DNA from 2 places in the Comamonas antarctica genome. Region 1 is predicted to be linked to the other one. Evidence: predicted binding sites of a transcription regulator. Region 1 holds the regulator's gene; the other holds the start of a gene.

Region 1 (7,526 bases):
ATGCGTGCCTCCTATACTGCTTTTTCCGCGGCCTTGAGCGCGCGCTTGAGATCGTCGATGAGGTCGTCGGCATCCTCGAGGCCGATCGACAGGCGGATCGTGCCCTGACCGATGCCGGCATTGGCCAGCGCGTCGTCGTCCATGCGGAAGTGCGTGGTGCTGGCCGGGTGGATCACCAGCGAGCGGCAGTCGCCGACGTTGGCGAGGTGGCTGAACACCTTGAGCGTCTCGATGAACTTCTTGCCCTGGTTGCGGTTGCCGGCAATGTCGAAGCTGAACACCGAACCCGCGCCGCGCGGCAGCAGCTTCTTGGCCAGCGCATGGCTGGGGTGGCTCTCGAGCATCGGGTGGCCGACGCGGCTCACCAGCGGATGGCTGGCCAGGAACTGCACCACCTTCTCGGTGTTGCGCATGTGGCGTTCCATGCGCAGCGGCAGGGTCTCGATGCCCTGCAGGATCAGCCAGGCGGTATGCGGGCTCATGCAGGCGCCGAAGTCGCGCAGGCCTTCGCGGCGCGCGCGCAGCAGGAAGGCGCCAACGGTGCTTTCCTCGGTGAACACCATGTTGTGGAAGCCGTCATAGGGCGCCGTGAGTTCGGGGAATTTGCCCGAGCGTTCCCAGTCGAAGCTGCCGCCGTCGACGATCACGCCGCCGATCACCGTGCCATGGCCCGAGAGGAATTTGGTCGCCGAGTGGTAGACGATGTCCGCGCCCAGCGACAGGGGCTTCATCAACCAGGGCGAGGTCAAGGTCGAGTCGACCAGCAACGGCACGCCGGCCTCGTGTGCGATCTGCGACACGGTGGGAATGTCGAGCACGTCCAGGCCTGGATTGCCCACGGTCTCGCCAAAGAACAGCTTGGTGTTGGGGCGCACCGCGGCCTTCCAGCCGTCGATGTCGCCGGGCTTGACGAAGGTGGTCTCGATGCCGAAGCGCGCCAGCGTGTAGTGCAGCAGGTTCTGGCTGCCGCCGTAGAGCGCCGTGCTGGCAACGATGTGGCTGCCCGCGCCCATCAGCGTGGCCACCGACAGGTGCAGCGCCGCCTGGCCGCTGGCCACGGCAATTGCGCCCACGCCGCCTTCGAGCGCCGACACGCGCTGCTCGAGCACGGCATTGGTCGGGTTGCTGATGCGGCTGTAGACATGGCCCGGCCGCTCCAGGTTGAACAGCGAGGCCGCATGGTCGCTGGACTCGAACACGAACGAGGTCGTGAGATGGATGGGCACGGCACGCGCGCCGGTGACGGGATCGGGCTGGGTGCCCGCATGCAGGCTCAGCGTATCGAAGCCGGGGTCAGAATAACCGGGCATCTTGTCTCCAGAATAGTGTCAATCGCAGTGGTGCTCCGGGACGCAGCCCGGGCCAACGATTATGCATGGACCATCTGCCAAGCCGGAGCGCGCGCGCACCGCGCCGACCTCGGTGCCGACGCCCGAATGGCCGCGCCACCGGCTTGCCGCGCGGCTTTGTCGGCTAAGATCGATAACCATCAGGAGGCCACTCCATTCCCAGCGGCAACAGCCGGAGACACAGCATGAAAGTACGTGACATTCTTCGCGTCAAGGGCAACACCTTGTACGCCATTTCCCCCGACGAGCCGCTGAGCCGCGCAGTGGAGACGATGGCCGAGAAGGACATTGGCTCGCTGGTGGTGATGGAACACTCGGACGTCGTGGGCATGCTGACCTTCCGCGAGGTCATCCAGGCCCTGGTCAAGAACGCGGCCGGCACGACGCTGGTGCGCACCGCCATGGACGACGCGCCGCTGACCTGCACGCTGGAAACCGAAATGGACGAAGTCCGCCGCATGATGCTCGACCGCCATGCGCGCTACATGCCGGTCATGGACAAGCGCATGCTGATGGGCGTGATCAGCTTCTACGACGTCGCCAAGGCCGTCGTCGACAGCCAGAACTTCGAGAACCGCATGCTCAAGGCCTACATCCGCGACTGGCCCGAAGGCGAGCGCCAGGGCGCTGAATAGATCAGGTTTCGGGGTATTGGCCGTTCGTCCTGAGCCTGTCGAAGGATGAACATCCCGGCCTCGAGGTCGGCAACTTGGCTTGCCCATCGTACCTTTGATGTCCGGGGGGCGCCCCAGCCCCCCATACCCCGGCATAATTGCCCGCCATGAGCGGCAATACCTTCGGAACCCTATTCAGCGTCACCAATTTCGGTGAATCCCACGGCCCGGCCATTGGCTGCGTGATCGACGGCTGCCCGCCGGGCATGCCCTTGAACGAGGCCATGATCCAGCATGACCTGGACCGCCGCCGTCCGGGCACTAGCCGCCATGTGACCCAGCGCCAGGAGCCCGATGCGGTGGAAATTCTGTCCGGCGTCTATGAAGGCAAGACCACGGGCACGCCGATCGCGCTGCTGATCCGCAATACCGACCAGCGCAGCAAGGACTACGCCAACATCGTCGAGAGCTTCCGCCCGGGCCACGCCGACTACACCTACTGGCACAAGTACGGTATCCGCGATCCGCGCGGCGGTGGTCGCTCGTCGGCGCGCCTCACGGCCCCCACCGTGGCCGCGGGCGCCGTGGCCAAGCAGTGGCTCAAGGCCCAGTTCGGCACCGAGTTCCGCGCCTGCATGACGCAACTGGGCGAGCTGGACATTCCGTTCGAGGACTGGATGCATGTGCCGAACAACCCGTTCTTCGCGCCCGTGGCCGATGTCTCGGCCTTCGAGGACTACATGGATGCGCTGCGCAAGGCCGGCGACTCCTGCGGCGCGCGCATCCGCGTGCAGGCCAGCGGCGTGCCCGTGGGCCTGGGCCAGCCGCTCTACAACAAGCTCGACGCCGACATTGCCTACGCGATGATGGGCCTCAACGCGGTCAAGGGCGTGGAGATCGGCGTCGGCTTCGCCAGCGTGGCCCAGCGCGGCACGGTGCACGGCGATTCGCTCACGCCCGCGGGCTTTGCCAGCAACCACGCCGGCGGCGTGCTCGGCGGCATCAGCACCGGTCAGGACCTCGAAGTCTCGATTGCCATCAAGCCCACCAGCTCCATCCTGAGCCCGCGCGACTCCATCGACATCCACGGCCAGCCCACCGAAGTCATCACCAAGGGCCGCCACGACCCTTGCGTGGGCATCCGCGCCGCGCCCATTGCCGAGGCCCTGCTGGCCTTGGTGGTCATGGACCACGCACTGCTGCATCGGGCCCAGTGCGGCGATGTGCAGCAGGGCGTGCCGCCGATTCGCTCGTCGCTGCTCTGATGGCCCTGTGGCTGCCGATGAGGCAGCCATTTTTTTTTGGGCTGGTGCGGGCGTTGCGAAATGGGCTGGCTGCCGCGGCTTGTACGCTTTTGTCAAGCTTCGTTTGCCGGCAGGCAGGCAGCGTCACCGCCGCTGGCGCGCGGACATGGGGCGCGGCTATACTTTTTTCAGTACAAGCTGCAGGAGGTCGTCATGTCGTTGAATGCCGCAAACATCGAGCAACGCGTCTTGGAGCACATGCACAAGGAGTGGGGCTGGATTGCGCTGCGTGGCCTGTGCGCGCTGATCTTCGGCCTGCTGGCCCTGGTCATGCCGGCCGCCACGCTGGCCGTGCTGGTGCTGCTATGGGGCGCCTATGCGCTGGTGGACGGCGTGCTGGCGCTGGTGGCCGGAGTGCGAATCCGTGAGCACGGCAAACCGCTGTGGCCGCTCATCATTGTCGGTCTGGTGGGCATTGCCGCGGGCATTGTCACGTTCTTCTGGCCCGGTGTGACGGCGCTCACGCTGATCTTCATCATCGGCAGTTGGGCGATTGCCATCGGCGTGTTTCAGATCATGGCTGCCATTCGCTTGCGCAAACAGATCCAGGGGGAATGGCTGCACGCCCTGTCCGGCTTGCTTTCCATCGTCTTCGGTCTGCTTGTCGTGCTGCGCCCGGGGGCCGGTGCGATTGCGTTGACCTGGCTGATCGGCTGGTTTGCGATCTGCTTCGGCGTGTTGCTGCTGGTCCTGGCGTTCAGGTTGCGCAAGCAGCCCGTTTGAGCCGTTCCCCGCTTGCGCGCACAATGAAGAAAAGCTGCCGAAGCAGCTTTTCTGGGGGACAGCGCAGCTACGGCGCAAGCCGAGCCGGCGTTGGCGCGAGGCTCTAGGTCCTCACCTCGTCCATCACGCTCTTGAAGTCCTCGATGTCCTCAAAGCTGCGATAGACGCTTGCAAACCGGATATACGCGACCTTGTCGAGCTTCTTGAGCTCATGCATGACCAGCTCGCCAATGCGGCTGGATTGCACTTCGCGCATGCCCAGGTTGCGCAGCTTCTCCTCGATGCGCTCGATGGCCGTGTCGACCTGCTCGGTGCTCACCGGGCGCTTGCGCAGCGCCAGCGAGAACGAGCCGCTCAACTTGCTGCGGTCGTACTCGATGCGCCGCCCGTCCTTCTTGACGATGGCCGGGTAGCTGACCTCGGGCCGCTCATAGGTCGTGAAGCGCTTGTCGCAGCCACCGCACTGGCGCCGGCGGCGGATGAAACCGCCATCTTCCGCCTCGCGGGTCTCGACCACCTGGGTGTCGGGATGGCTGCAAAAAGGGCACTTCATGGCAGGGCGTCAGGCTCAGTCGCGGTAGACCGGGAAGCGGGCCGTCAGTGCCGCGACCTTGGCGCGCACGGCGGCGAGGTTGGCTTCGTCGCTCGGGTTTTCCAGCACGTCGGCCACCAGGTTGGCGGTCAGGCGCGCCTCTTCTTCCTTGAAGCCGCGCGTGGTCATGGCGGGCGTGCCCACGCGGATGCCGCTGGTCACCATCGGCTTTTCAGGATCGTTGGGGATGCTGTTCTTGTTGATGGTGATGTGGGCGGCGCCCAGCGCGGCTTCAGCGGCCTTGCCGGTGATGCCCTTGGCGCGCAGGTCGACCAGCATCACGTGGCTTTCGGTGCGGCCGGACACGATGCGCAGGCCGCGCTCGATCAGCGTTTCTGCGAACACCTGGGCATTCTTCACGACCTGGGCCTGGTAGGCCTTGAACTCGGGCGTCAGCGCTTCCTTGAAGGCCACGGCCTTGCCGGCGATGACGTGCATCAGCGGGCCGCCTTGCAGGCCGGGGAAGATGGCCGAGTTGATGGCCTTCTCGTGCTCGGCCTTCATCAGGATCACGCCGCCGCGCGGGCCGCGCAGGCTCTTGTGCGTCGTGGTCGTGACCACGTCGGCGTGGGGCACGGGGTTGGGGTAGACACCCGCGGCGATCAGGCCCGCATAGTGGGCCATGTCGACCCACAGGATGGCGCCGATTTCCTTGGCGATCTTGGCGAAGCGCTCGAAATCGATGCGCAGCGCGTAGGCCGAAGCACCGGCAATGATCAGCTTGGGCTTGTGCTCACGGGCCTTGGCTTCGAGCGCGTCGTAGTCGATCTCTTCCTTGTCGTTGAGACCGTAGGACACGACATTGAACCACTTGCCCGACATGTTCAGCGACATGCCGTGGGTCAGGTGGCCGCCTTCGGCCAGGCTCATGCCCAGGATGGTGTCGCCGGGCTTGAGAAAGGCCAGCAGCACGGCCTGGTTGGCCTGGGAGCCGGAATTGGGTTGCACGTTGGCGGCATCGGCGCCGAACAGCTGCTTCACGCGGTCGATGGCGAGCTGCTCGACCACGTCGACATTCTCGCAGCCGCCGTAGTAGCGCTTGCCTGGGTAGCCTTCGGCGTACTTGTTCGTCAGCTGGGAGCCCTGGGCTTCCATGACGGCCGGCGAGCAGTAGTTCTCGCTGGCGATCAGTTCGATGTGGTCTTCCTGACGCTGGTTTTCGGCCTGGATGGCGGCAAACAGTTCGGGGTCGGCTTTTTCAACAGTGATATTGCGGTGGTACATGGCAGTCCTATGAACTTGAAGTCCCTTGAGGCCAAGGGCTGCCCAGGCGAACGGCGGAACGCTTCAGGCCGGATCCGTTTGCCTGGGCGGTACGCTCCCCGGTGGTTCACGGATGAGATCCGCTGGTTTCCACGTCAGCGGCAGCCCGGTGGGCTGCGCCTATCGCCAGTTGCGTACCCTGCTAGTGTAGCTGAGCGCAGATGGCCCGCAGGGCAAAGGGTTCGCTGGCGCTGCGGCCGCGGCAGCGCGCAAATCGGCGAGGATCAGAGGTTGGTGTTGAGTGCCACCTGCTCGACGGCGCTGGCCACCGGGGCGGCGGCGGGCGCGGTCAGAGGCGTGGTCTGCTTGGCGGTGAGCAGCGGCTGGGGCGGGGTGGCCGGCAGCGCACGCAGCCCCGCGGCCTGGCGCAGGCGGCCATGCTCGGCCAGCACCTTGGCGGCATAGCCGCCGTCGCTTGCCAGGTTGGCCGCGCCGACATAGTGGCGCAGGCCGCCTTCGACCGAACCGGCGCGCGCGATGCAGTCCTTGAGCACCTTGACGCCCACGCGCAGGTTGGTCACGGGATCGAACGCCGCCAGGCGGCCGCCGAAGTTGTCGTACTTGTCGGTATGCACACTGGTCATGACCTGCATCAGGCCCTGGGCGCCGACCGCACTTTGCGCAAACGGATTGAAGCTCGACTCGATGGCCATGATGGCCAGGATCAGCGTCGGGTCGATCTTGTTGGACTGGCCCAGCGCATAGGCTTCGGAGACCAGCGAAGCCAGCGGCTCGGGCGCGACCTTGTATTTCTTGCTGAGCCAGAAGGCCACGGCGGCCTGCTCGCGCGGCAGGTCCTTGGGATTGCTGGCCGTGGCGCGGTCGATCGCATCGGGTTCGGTCGGCATGTCGATCACGGCCACCTGGCGCGACTGAAGCCAGTCGCGCAGCTGGGCCTCGCCCTCGTGGCGCAGGTCTGGACGGGCAAACAGCGTGATGGCCACGAACGCCACAGCCAGGCCCAGCAGAGCAAAGCCGCTATGGGTGATTTCGAGAAAACCGTCGGTCACATCGGACGCAAAGGTTCGCATTGCTGCGAAGACTTTTGCTGATGCAGGCATGTTGATTCCTTTCAAGAGGCATCACCCCGCTTTGCCGGACCGGTGAAGGGGGCATGGGGCGAATGCCTAGATTGGCGCGCTGCGATCCTTGGGGTCGGTGCCGGTAGGACATCGAAGGAAGTGGTCTGGGCCACCTGGCTGCAGCGAAGAAGAGAGTCTCTTTTTCGAGAGAAGCGGATTCTAGGAGTTCCTCAAATATGAAGTCAATACTATAAAAAATAGCTGTTATATTAAAACAGAATAAAGAAAACTGTATGCAAACGCAGGTTTTTGCTCGTTTTGTCTTCTGGGGAGAACTTGTCAAAGGCCGGCTGCGGTGGTCTATCGAACCATGTCCATCATTGCAAAAACTCATTGGATTGCTGCGTTGCAGCTCGCTTATCCTGTCGGTGACTGCCATGGCAGTTGACTGCTGGAAGAGCGTTGAAGGGCGGGACGGCACTGAAATCTGTCAGTTCCTCTCCGTAAACTGTCTCGGAAGGCCTGCAGGAAGCAATCGATGCTTCCACGCAACCAGGACCATCCTCTCCCGGTTGCAAACCCTTACGGCATAGGACTTGGAGCCTGCCGTGAAGCCCGGTCAGCGGTGGTACTGCTGACCGGGCTTTCTATTTGTACAC
Region 2 (7,526 bases), 1.9 Mb from region 1:
TGGCCGGTCTCGAACAGCATCGACAGCATCTTGCGCCACAGGTCGGTGGCGGGCAGCGTCTTGTGCAGCTTGAGTTCGCCGCTCTGGGCCTTGGCTTCGTAGGCGGTGTAGGCCTTCTCGAAGTCGGCGCCGAACAGGTCGTGCAGGTCGGGAACGTCGGCGGGCGAGAACAGCGTCCAGCTGCCCTTTTCGATCACGCGGCGCATGAACAGATCGGGGATCCAGTTCGCGGTGTTCATGTCGTGCGTGCGGCGGCGGTCGTCGCCGGTGTTCTTGCGCAGCTCCAGGAACTCCTCGATGTCGAGGTGCCAGCTTTCCAGGTAGGTGCAGACCGCGCCCTTGCGCTTGCCGCCCTGGTTCACGGCCACGGCCGTGTCGTTGACCACCTTGAGGAAGGGCACCACGCCCTGCGACTCGCCGTTCGTGCCCTTGATGCGCGAACCCAGGGCGCGCACGCGCGTCCAGTCGTTGCCCAGGCCGCCGGCGAACTTCGACAGCAGCGCGTTTTCCTTGATCGATTCGTAGATGCCGTCGAGGTCGTCGGGCACCGTGGTCAGGTAGCAGCTCGAGAGCTGCGAACGCAGCGTGCCGCTGTTGAACAGCGTGGGCGTGCTGCTCATGAAGTCGAACGAGCTCAGCAGCTCATAGAACTCGATGGCGCGCGCGTTGCGGTCGGACTCGCCTAGCGCCAGGCCCATGGCCACGCGCATGAAGAACGACTGGGGCAGCTCGATGCGGGTCTTCTTGACGTGCAGGAAGTAGCGGTCGTAGAGCGTCTGCAGGCCCAGGTAGTCGAACTGCTGGTCGCGTTCGGCCTTGAGGGCCTTGGCCAGGCGCGGCAGGTCATAGGTGAGCAGCTCGGGGTTGAGCAGTTCGTTGTCGACACCCTTTTGCACGAAGCCGGGGAAGTATTCGGCATAGGCGGCGCCCATTTCGGCCGGCGCGACATCGCGGCCCATGACTTCGCGCACGATGGTGTGCAGCAGCAGGCGCGCGGTGGCGTAGGTGTAGTCGGGGTCCTTCTCGATCAGCGTGCGCGCGGCCAGGATGGCGGCCTTGAACACTTCGTCGATGGGCACGCCGTCGTACAGGTTGCGCAGGGTTTCCTGCACGATGGGCGCGGACTGGATGTCGGCGTTCAGGCCCTGGCACGCGGATTCGATCAGCGCCACCAGGCGTTCGCGGTTCAGCGGCACGCGCTGGCCGTTGTCGGTGACCTGCAGTTCGGGCGCCGGGGCGGCCGCGGCCTGGGTGGCCTTCTTCTGCTCGGCGCGTTCCTGGTTGCGGCGCTCGCGGTACAGCACGTAGGCGCGCGCGACTTCATGGTGGCCGCCGCGCATCAGGCCCAGTTCGACCTGGTCCTGGATGTCTTCGATGTGGAACGTGCCGCCGCCCGGACGCGAACGCACCAGCGCGCGCACCACGCCTTGCGTGAGCTCGTCCACCATCTCGCGCACGCTGGCCGAGGCCGCGCCCTGGGCGCCGCGCACGGCGAGGAAGGCCTTGGTCACGGCAACGGCGATCTTCTGCGGCGTGAAGTCCACGACATCACCGCTGCGGCGCATGACGTGGTACTGCTGATTGGCCGCGGTGGTCGCCGCATCGGCGGACGCGGAGGAGACGGGGTTCAACGCTTCTTGCATGGATTCCTCTTGGGCGTTTAGGTGATGGCGCTGCAGCCGCCGGGGCCGGCAGCGCGAAACTGATTGTCCACAAGCCGTACACACACTGTGCACAAGTTTTTAACACTAAATGTAGTGCCTGTGGAGGCTATTGACCACTACAGGTAGTGTCTTTGCTTCGAGGGCTAGTGTAGCGCGATGGCTTCGCCAAGAGCATGTTCCGCGCTGGAAAAACCTTGTCTTGGCGCAGGAAAGCCGCCGGTGAAAACCACAAAAACCAAGGCCCGCGCGGGCTTGCGCCGCATGGCCGGGACGACAAAAAATTTTGCCGGCGTGGCGAAAAAGCCGGCCTCCCGATGGTCATGGATTGACGCTGGTGGAAAAACGCCTTAGACGTCCGCTGCGGTAGCCGCAGGCCATTGCAGGGCCTGGCCCGCGAGCGCACTGCGCAGCCGCGGCCAGTCGAAGCCCGGCCCGGGATCGCGCTTGCGGCCCGGCGCGATATGTTCATGGCCGGCCACATGGCGAATCGGGTAATGCGCGGCGAGATCGGCGCACAGCTGCGCGAGCGCCGCATACTGCGCCGGCTCGAACGTCAGCCCCTCGAGCCCTTCGAGCTCTATGCCTATCGAGTCGTCGTTGCAGTTGCCGCGCCCGCGCCAGTGCGACGCGCCCGCGTGCCAGGCGCGCTGGCCGCAGTCGACGAACTGCCAGACCCTGCCTTCGCGCGTGATGAAGAAGTGCGCCGAGACCTCCACGCCGCGTATGCCCTGGTAATAGGGGTGCGCATCCCAGTCGAGCCGATTGGTGAACAGCTGCTGCACCGCGCCCGTGCCGTATTCGCCGGGCGGCAGGCTGATCGAGTGCAGTACCAGCAGATCGATCTGCGCGCCCTCGGGCCGCGCGCCGAAGTTGGGCGAAGGCAGGATCTGCGCCGGCAGGTACCAGCCGCCGTTCCAGGGGCTGGCCGGCCAGCGGCCTGCGGCTTCAGTGTTCGGGGCTGTCGGGGGCTTCGCTGTCATGGGGGGCGGAGATGTTCAGGCGGGCAATGCGGTAGCGGATCTGGCGCAGGCTGATGCCCAGCCGCGCCGCGGCGGCGGTGCGGTTGAAGCCCATTTCCCGCAGTGCGCGCACCAGGATGTCGCGCTCCTGCTGGTCGAGCCAGGCCTGCAGGTCATGCGGCAGGTGGCCGGCGTCCGCGGCAAGGGGCGCGGCGGCGGTAGCTGGCACGGGCACGGGCGCCAGCGTTTCATCGGCGGCCGCGCCGAGCGACAGCTGCTGGTCTTCGCTGAGCGTGAGCGCGCGGTGCAGCTGGTTTTCAAGTTCACGCACGTTGCCGGTGAGCGGCAGGCGTGCGAGCTGCTCGAGCAGCTGCGGGGTGACCGGCGGCACCGGGCAGCCGGTTTCGGCGGCAATGCGCGCCAGCAGCACTTCGCACAGCGCCGGCAGGTCCTCGCGGCGTTCGCGCAGCGGCGGCAGCCGGATCTCGATGACGTTGAGCCGGTAATAGAGATCCTGGCGGAAGCGCCCCGCGGCGACTTCGGCGGCCAGGTCGCGGTGCGTGGCGCTGATGATGCGCACATCGACCGTCTCCTCCTGGGTCGAGCCCAGCGGGCGCACGCGCCGCTCCTGGATGGCGCGCAGCAGCTTGGCCTGCATGGCGAGCGGCAGGTCGCCGATCTCGTCGAGAAACAGCGTGCCGCCGCGCGCGGCCTGGAAATAGCCGCCGCGATCCTGCGTGGCGCCGGTGTACGAGCCCTTGCGCGCGCCGAAGAACTCGGCCTCGAGCAGGTTGTCGGGAATCGCGCCGCAGTTCACCGCCACCAGCGGGCCGTCGGCGCGGTGGCTGCTGGCATGCAGCGCGCGCGCCACCAGTTCCTTGCCGGTGCCCGATTCGCCCTGCACCAGCACTGGCGCCATGCCTTTGGCGACCTTGAGAATGTTCTGCTTGACCGCGCGCATGGCCGGCGATTCGCCCACCAGCAGTGCCAGCGCGCCGGCCGGATCGGCCAGGCGCGGCTCGGACTCGCGCCCGCCCGCGGCCGGGGCGCGCGTGCCACGCGCCGCGGACGAACCGCCGGTCGCGGGCCGATGCACGGCCGAGGCGACGACGGCGCGGAACTGCTTGAGGTCCACGGGTTTGCTCAGGTAGTCGAAGGCGCCCGCGCGCAGCGCCTCGACCGCATTCTCGGCCGAGCTGTGCGCGGTGATGACCACGCAGCGCTCGGAGCGCTGCTGCGCGCGCAGCTCCAGCAGCAGGTCCAGGCCCAGGCCGTCGGGCAGGCGCATGTCGGTGAGCACGGCGTCGAAGCGCTGGGCCTGCAGCTGGGCGCGCGCCTCCTGTACGCTGTCGGCGGTCTCGACGCGGTAGCCTTCGCGCAGCAGCGTCAGCTCGTAGAGCGTGCGCAGGTCGGGCTCGTCGTCGATGACCAGGATGGAGGCGGCAATGTCAGGCATGGGCAGGTGTCAGACAACGAGGGTGTCGAGGCGGGACGCGGGGGTGCCCAGCACGGCGGTCGGATAGAACACCAGCGTGAAGGCATTGCCCTCGATGCTGCCGCGCGTGGTGTCGCGCGCCAGCCGCTGGTAGCCCAGGCGCGCGCCGTAGCGCTCGCAAAGCTCGCGGCAAATGTACAGCCCCAGGCCCGTCGAGCGGCTGTGCGACGAGAAAAAAGGCTCGAACAGATGGCGTTGCACCGACGCGTCGAGCGGCGCGCCATCGCTCCAGACCTGCAGCCACACCTGCGGCACGCCGAGCATCGGCACCGGGCCCGCATGGCCGGTCAGCAGCTGCAGGCCGTCGGCTGCGCCGCTGCGAAAGCGCTGGGCGTTGTCCAGCAGGTTGACCAGCACGCGGCGCAGGTGCTCGGCATCGAAGGCCACCAGCGCCTGCTCGGCGTGCAGCAAGACGCGGGCCTCGCGCGCCTCGCCCCCCTGGGCGCGCCATTCGTCCCAGATCGCCGCGACCTGCTCGTCCAGCGGCAGCGCGCTGGCCTCGGCCGCATGGATCTGCTGCTGCACGCGCGCGATGTCGAGCACTTCCTCGGCGATGCGCGCCAGGCGCTGGGCGTTGTGCGCGACCATGGCGCTCAGGCGCTGCTGGCCCGGATCGCTCAGGTCCTCGGCCAGCAGCGCGTTGGCCTGGCTGATCGCGGCCAGCGGATTGCGGATCTCGTGCGCGACGGCCGCCGACATGCGGCCCATCGCCGCCAGCTTCTCGGTGCGCAGCCGGGCCTGCATCTCGCGCAGGTCATGCAGGAACACCACGCACCACTGCGCCGCCGCGGGCGCATCGCCCTGCATCGGCGCGGTGAGCCAGGTGCGCACATGCAGCCCCAGCGGATTGTGGGCGGCGTGCACCAGGTCCATGTCCGCGGTCAGCGCCGCGCCGCTGGCAAAGGTCTGCTCGACCAGCGTCGACAGCGGTGCATTGCCTTCGGTGGCGGACAGCGCGAACGGCAGCTGCGGGCCCGCGCTGCAGTCGAGCAGCAGCAGCGCCGCGGGATTGGCGGTATGCACCAGGCCCTGGCGGTCGATGGCCAGCACGCCGTCGTCGAGGTGGTGGATGATGAGGTGATTGACCTGCTCCTGCAGATGCGCCGCCTCGCGGCTTTGCTGCGTCAGCTGCTGCTCGCGCTGCAGGCGCTGCGCCAGCTGGTGCGTGAGGTAGGCCATCAGGAAATAGCCGGCGCAGGTCAACGCGGTCTGGAAGTACTGCTGCGTGAGATCCGACATGCCGAGGCGGCCGGTCCATCCGGTCCAGCCCAGCAGCAGCAGCGTGACGCCGGCCGTGGTGGCAAACGCCAGCAGCAGCGTGCCCAGCGCCGACGCCATGAGAATGGGCAGCGCCAGCAGCGGCGCATAGTTGATCGGGCTGGTCTGCTGCAGCTGCAACAGGCAGACCACGGCAATGTCGACGCCGATCAGCGGCAGCCAGTGCCAGCCGGCCTGCGGCGGCGGCGGCGTGCGGCGCCCGGCAATGCGCGTGAACAGCGCAAGCGCCAGATAAACCGCGCAGACGGTCCACAGCAGCGGCGCGTTCTGGCTCTGTACCGTGAGGCTCAGCCCTTGCAGCGCCAGCAGCACCGCGGCCACCAGCACGCGGCCATTGAGAAAGCCGTTCCAAAGCCGCACGGCCTGCGGCTCGGCCGGGAAGGGGCGGGGCGGGGCAGGGGCTGCAGCCATGGCCTGGGCGCAGCGCCGGCTCAGGCCGGGCCTTGCGCGCGATGCTCGGCGCAGCAGTAATAGGTGGGCTGCGCCGGGCCGCCCAGCGCCAGCGCATCGCTGCGCGGCAGATGCAAGCCGCAGCGCGCGCAGGCCACCATGTCCTGGGGCGGCTGCAGCCGGGTCTCACGCTGCGCCGCCGGGCGCGCCACCTGTTCGGCGCGGCGGCGGTTGCTGCGCCAGATGCCGACGGCAATCACGACGACCAGAAGAACGAGGAGATATTTCATGTGAAGCGTTCGAGGAGCACTTCCATCACGAAGCGCGAACCCGCATAGGACAAGAGCAGCAGCAGTGCGCCCGCATACAGCATGTGCACCGCATGCCGGCCGCGCCAGCCAAAGCGCGCGCGCCCGACCAGCAGCGTCGCGAACGTGATCCACGACAGCAGCGAGAAGATGGTCTTGTGGTCCCAGCGCCAGGCGCGGCCGTACAGCGCCTCGCCGAACAGCCAGCCGGCCAGCAGCGTGGCGGTCAGAAGCCAGAAGCCCGCGCCCACGAAGCGGAAAGTGAGGCGTTCGAGCGCCAGCAGCGGGATGCCGCTGTCGTCGTCGGCCGCGAGGCGGATGCGCTTTTCGGCGTGGTTCATCAGCGCCGCATGCACCACGGCCGCGGTGAACAGGCCATAGGATGCAATGCCCAGCGCCAGATGCAGCGGCAGCCAGACCGAGGAGTTGACCTGCAGCGGCAGGCCCGGAAACAACGCCGCCAGCACCACCGCGGCCGCGCCCAGCAGCCCCAGCAGCGCGCGCGTGCGCAGCCGGGGATAGAGCTGCTGCTCGACCCCATAGACGGTGAGCATGAGCCAGGCCGTGACCGACAGCGCCGTGGCAAAGCCGAAATGCGGCGCGGTGCCCAGCAGCCCCCAGGCCAGAGAGCCCGCGTGCAGCGCCCAGGCCACGGCCAGCGCCCAGCGCGCCGCGGTTTCCCCGATGCGCAGCGCGGGAACGGCATAGGCGCAGGCCGCGGACAGGGCCAGCAGCCAGGTCAGGGTCGGGGAGGGAGAATGCATGGAGGCAAAGGAAACCATCGCTCAATGATAGACCGGCGCAGGCAGGCTCCGCGCCGGCAGGGCCGCGTGGCGCACCCCGCGGCGTGGATGTGTCAAATCGTACACGTTTGCCCGCTGCCGCCAATCCCCGCGAACCCGCGCCGGCAAGGGCATGGGCGGCTGCCGCAGGCCGCACCAGCAGGTAAAATTCAAGCCTTCACTCCTGCCTGCTGCCGCCTCTGCGTGCCCATCGGCGCGCCCGGACCCAATCGCGGCCGCAGCATCTACCGGAATTTCCCGCCTATGGCCTCCGCTCTTACCGAAAAACTCTCGCGCCTCGTCAAGGAGATGCGTGGCCAGGCCCGCATCACAGAATCCAACGTGCAGGACATGCTGCGCGAGGTGCGCATGGCGCTGCTCGAGGCCGATGTGGCCCTGCCCGTGGTGCGCGACTTCATCGCGCGCGTCAAGGAAAAGGCGCTGGGCCAGGAAGTGCTGTCTTCGCTGCAGCCGGGCCAGGTGCTGGTGTCCATCGTCAACGCCGAACTGGCCGCGACCATGGGCGAGGGCGTGAGCGACATCAACCTCAATGCCCAGCCGCCGGCGGTGATCCTGATGGCCGGCCTGCAGGGCGCGGGCAAGACCACCACCACTGCCAAGCTGGCCAAGCACCTGATTGAAAAGCGCAA

The links. Region 1 encodes NrdR, which represses ribonucleotide reductase genes. Its sites were predicted from a motif close to CACNANATNTNGTG; they were not measured.
Region 2: the regulator NrdR is predicted to act here: its motif matches at 1,747-1,760, upstream of HUK68_RS02470 (ribonucleoside-diphosphate reductase subunit alpha).

Annotation. Positions count from the first base shown of each region.
Region 1 covers NZ_CP054840.1:2,861,147-2,868,672, reverse strand. Annotated here, with positions in the region: gene HUK68_RS13230 (alpha/beta fold hydrolase) at 1-2, opposite strand, end outside; gene HUK68_RS13225 (O-acetylhomoserine aminocarboxypropyltransferase) at 12-1,310, opposite strand; gene HUK68_RS13220 (CBS domain-containing protein) at 1,535-1,984, shown strand; gene aroC (chorismate synthase) at 2,131-3,228, shown strand; gene HUK68_RS13210 (HdeD family acid-resistance protein) at 3,421-3,990, shown strand; gene nrdR (transcriptional regulator NrdR) at 4,094-4,543, opposite strand; gene glyA (serine hydroxymethyltransferase) at 4,559-5,806, opposite strand; ZMP/ZTP riboswitch at 5,840-5,989, opposite strand; gene HUK68_RS13195 (lytic transglycosylase domain-containing protein) at 6,070-6,906, opposite strand.
Region 2 covers NZ_CP054840.1:525,025-532,550, forward strand. Annotated here, with positions in the region: gene HUK68_RS02470 (ribonucleoside-diphosphate reductase subunit alpha) at 1-1,643, opposite strand, end outside; gene ampD (1,6-anhydro-N-acetylmuramyl-L-alanine amidase AmpD) at 2,012-2,644, opposite strand; gene HUK68_RS02480 (sigma-54-dependent transcriptional regulator) at 2,610-4,079, opposite strand; gene HUK68_RS02485 (ATP-binding protein) at 4,089-5,807, opposite strand; gene HUK68_RS02490 (PP0621 family protein) at 5,828-6,076, opposite strand; gene HUK68_RS02495 (cytochrome C assembly family protein) at 6,073-6,876, opposite strand; gene ffh (signal recognition particle protein) at 7,141-7,526, shown strand, end outside.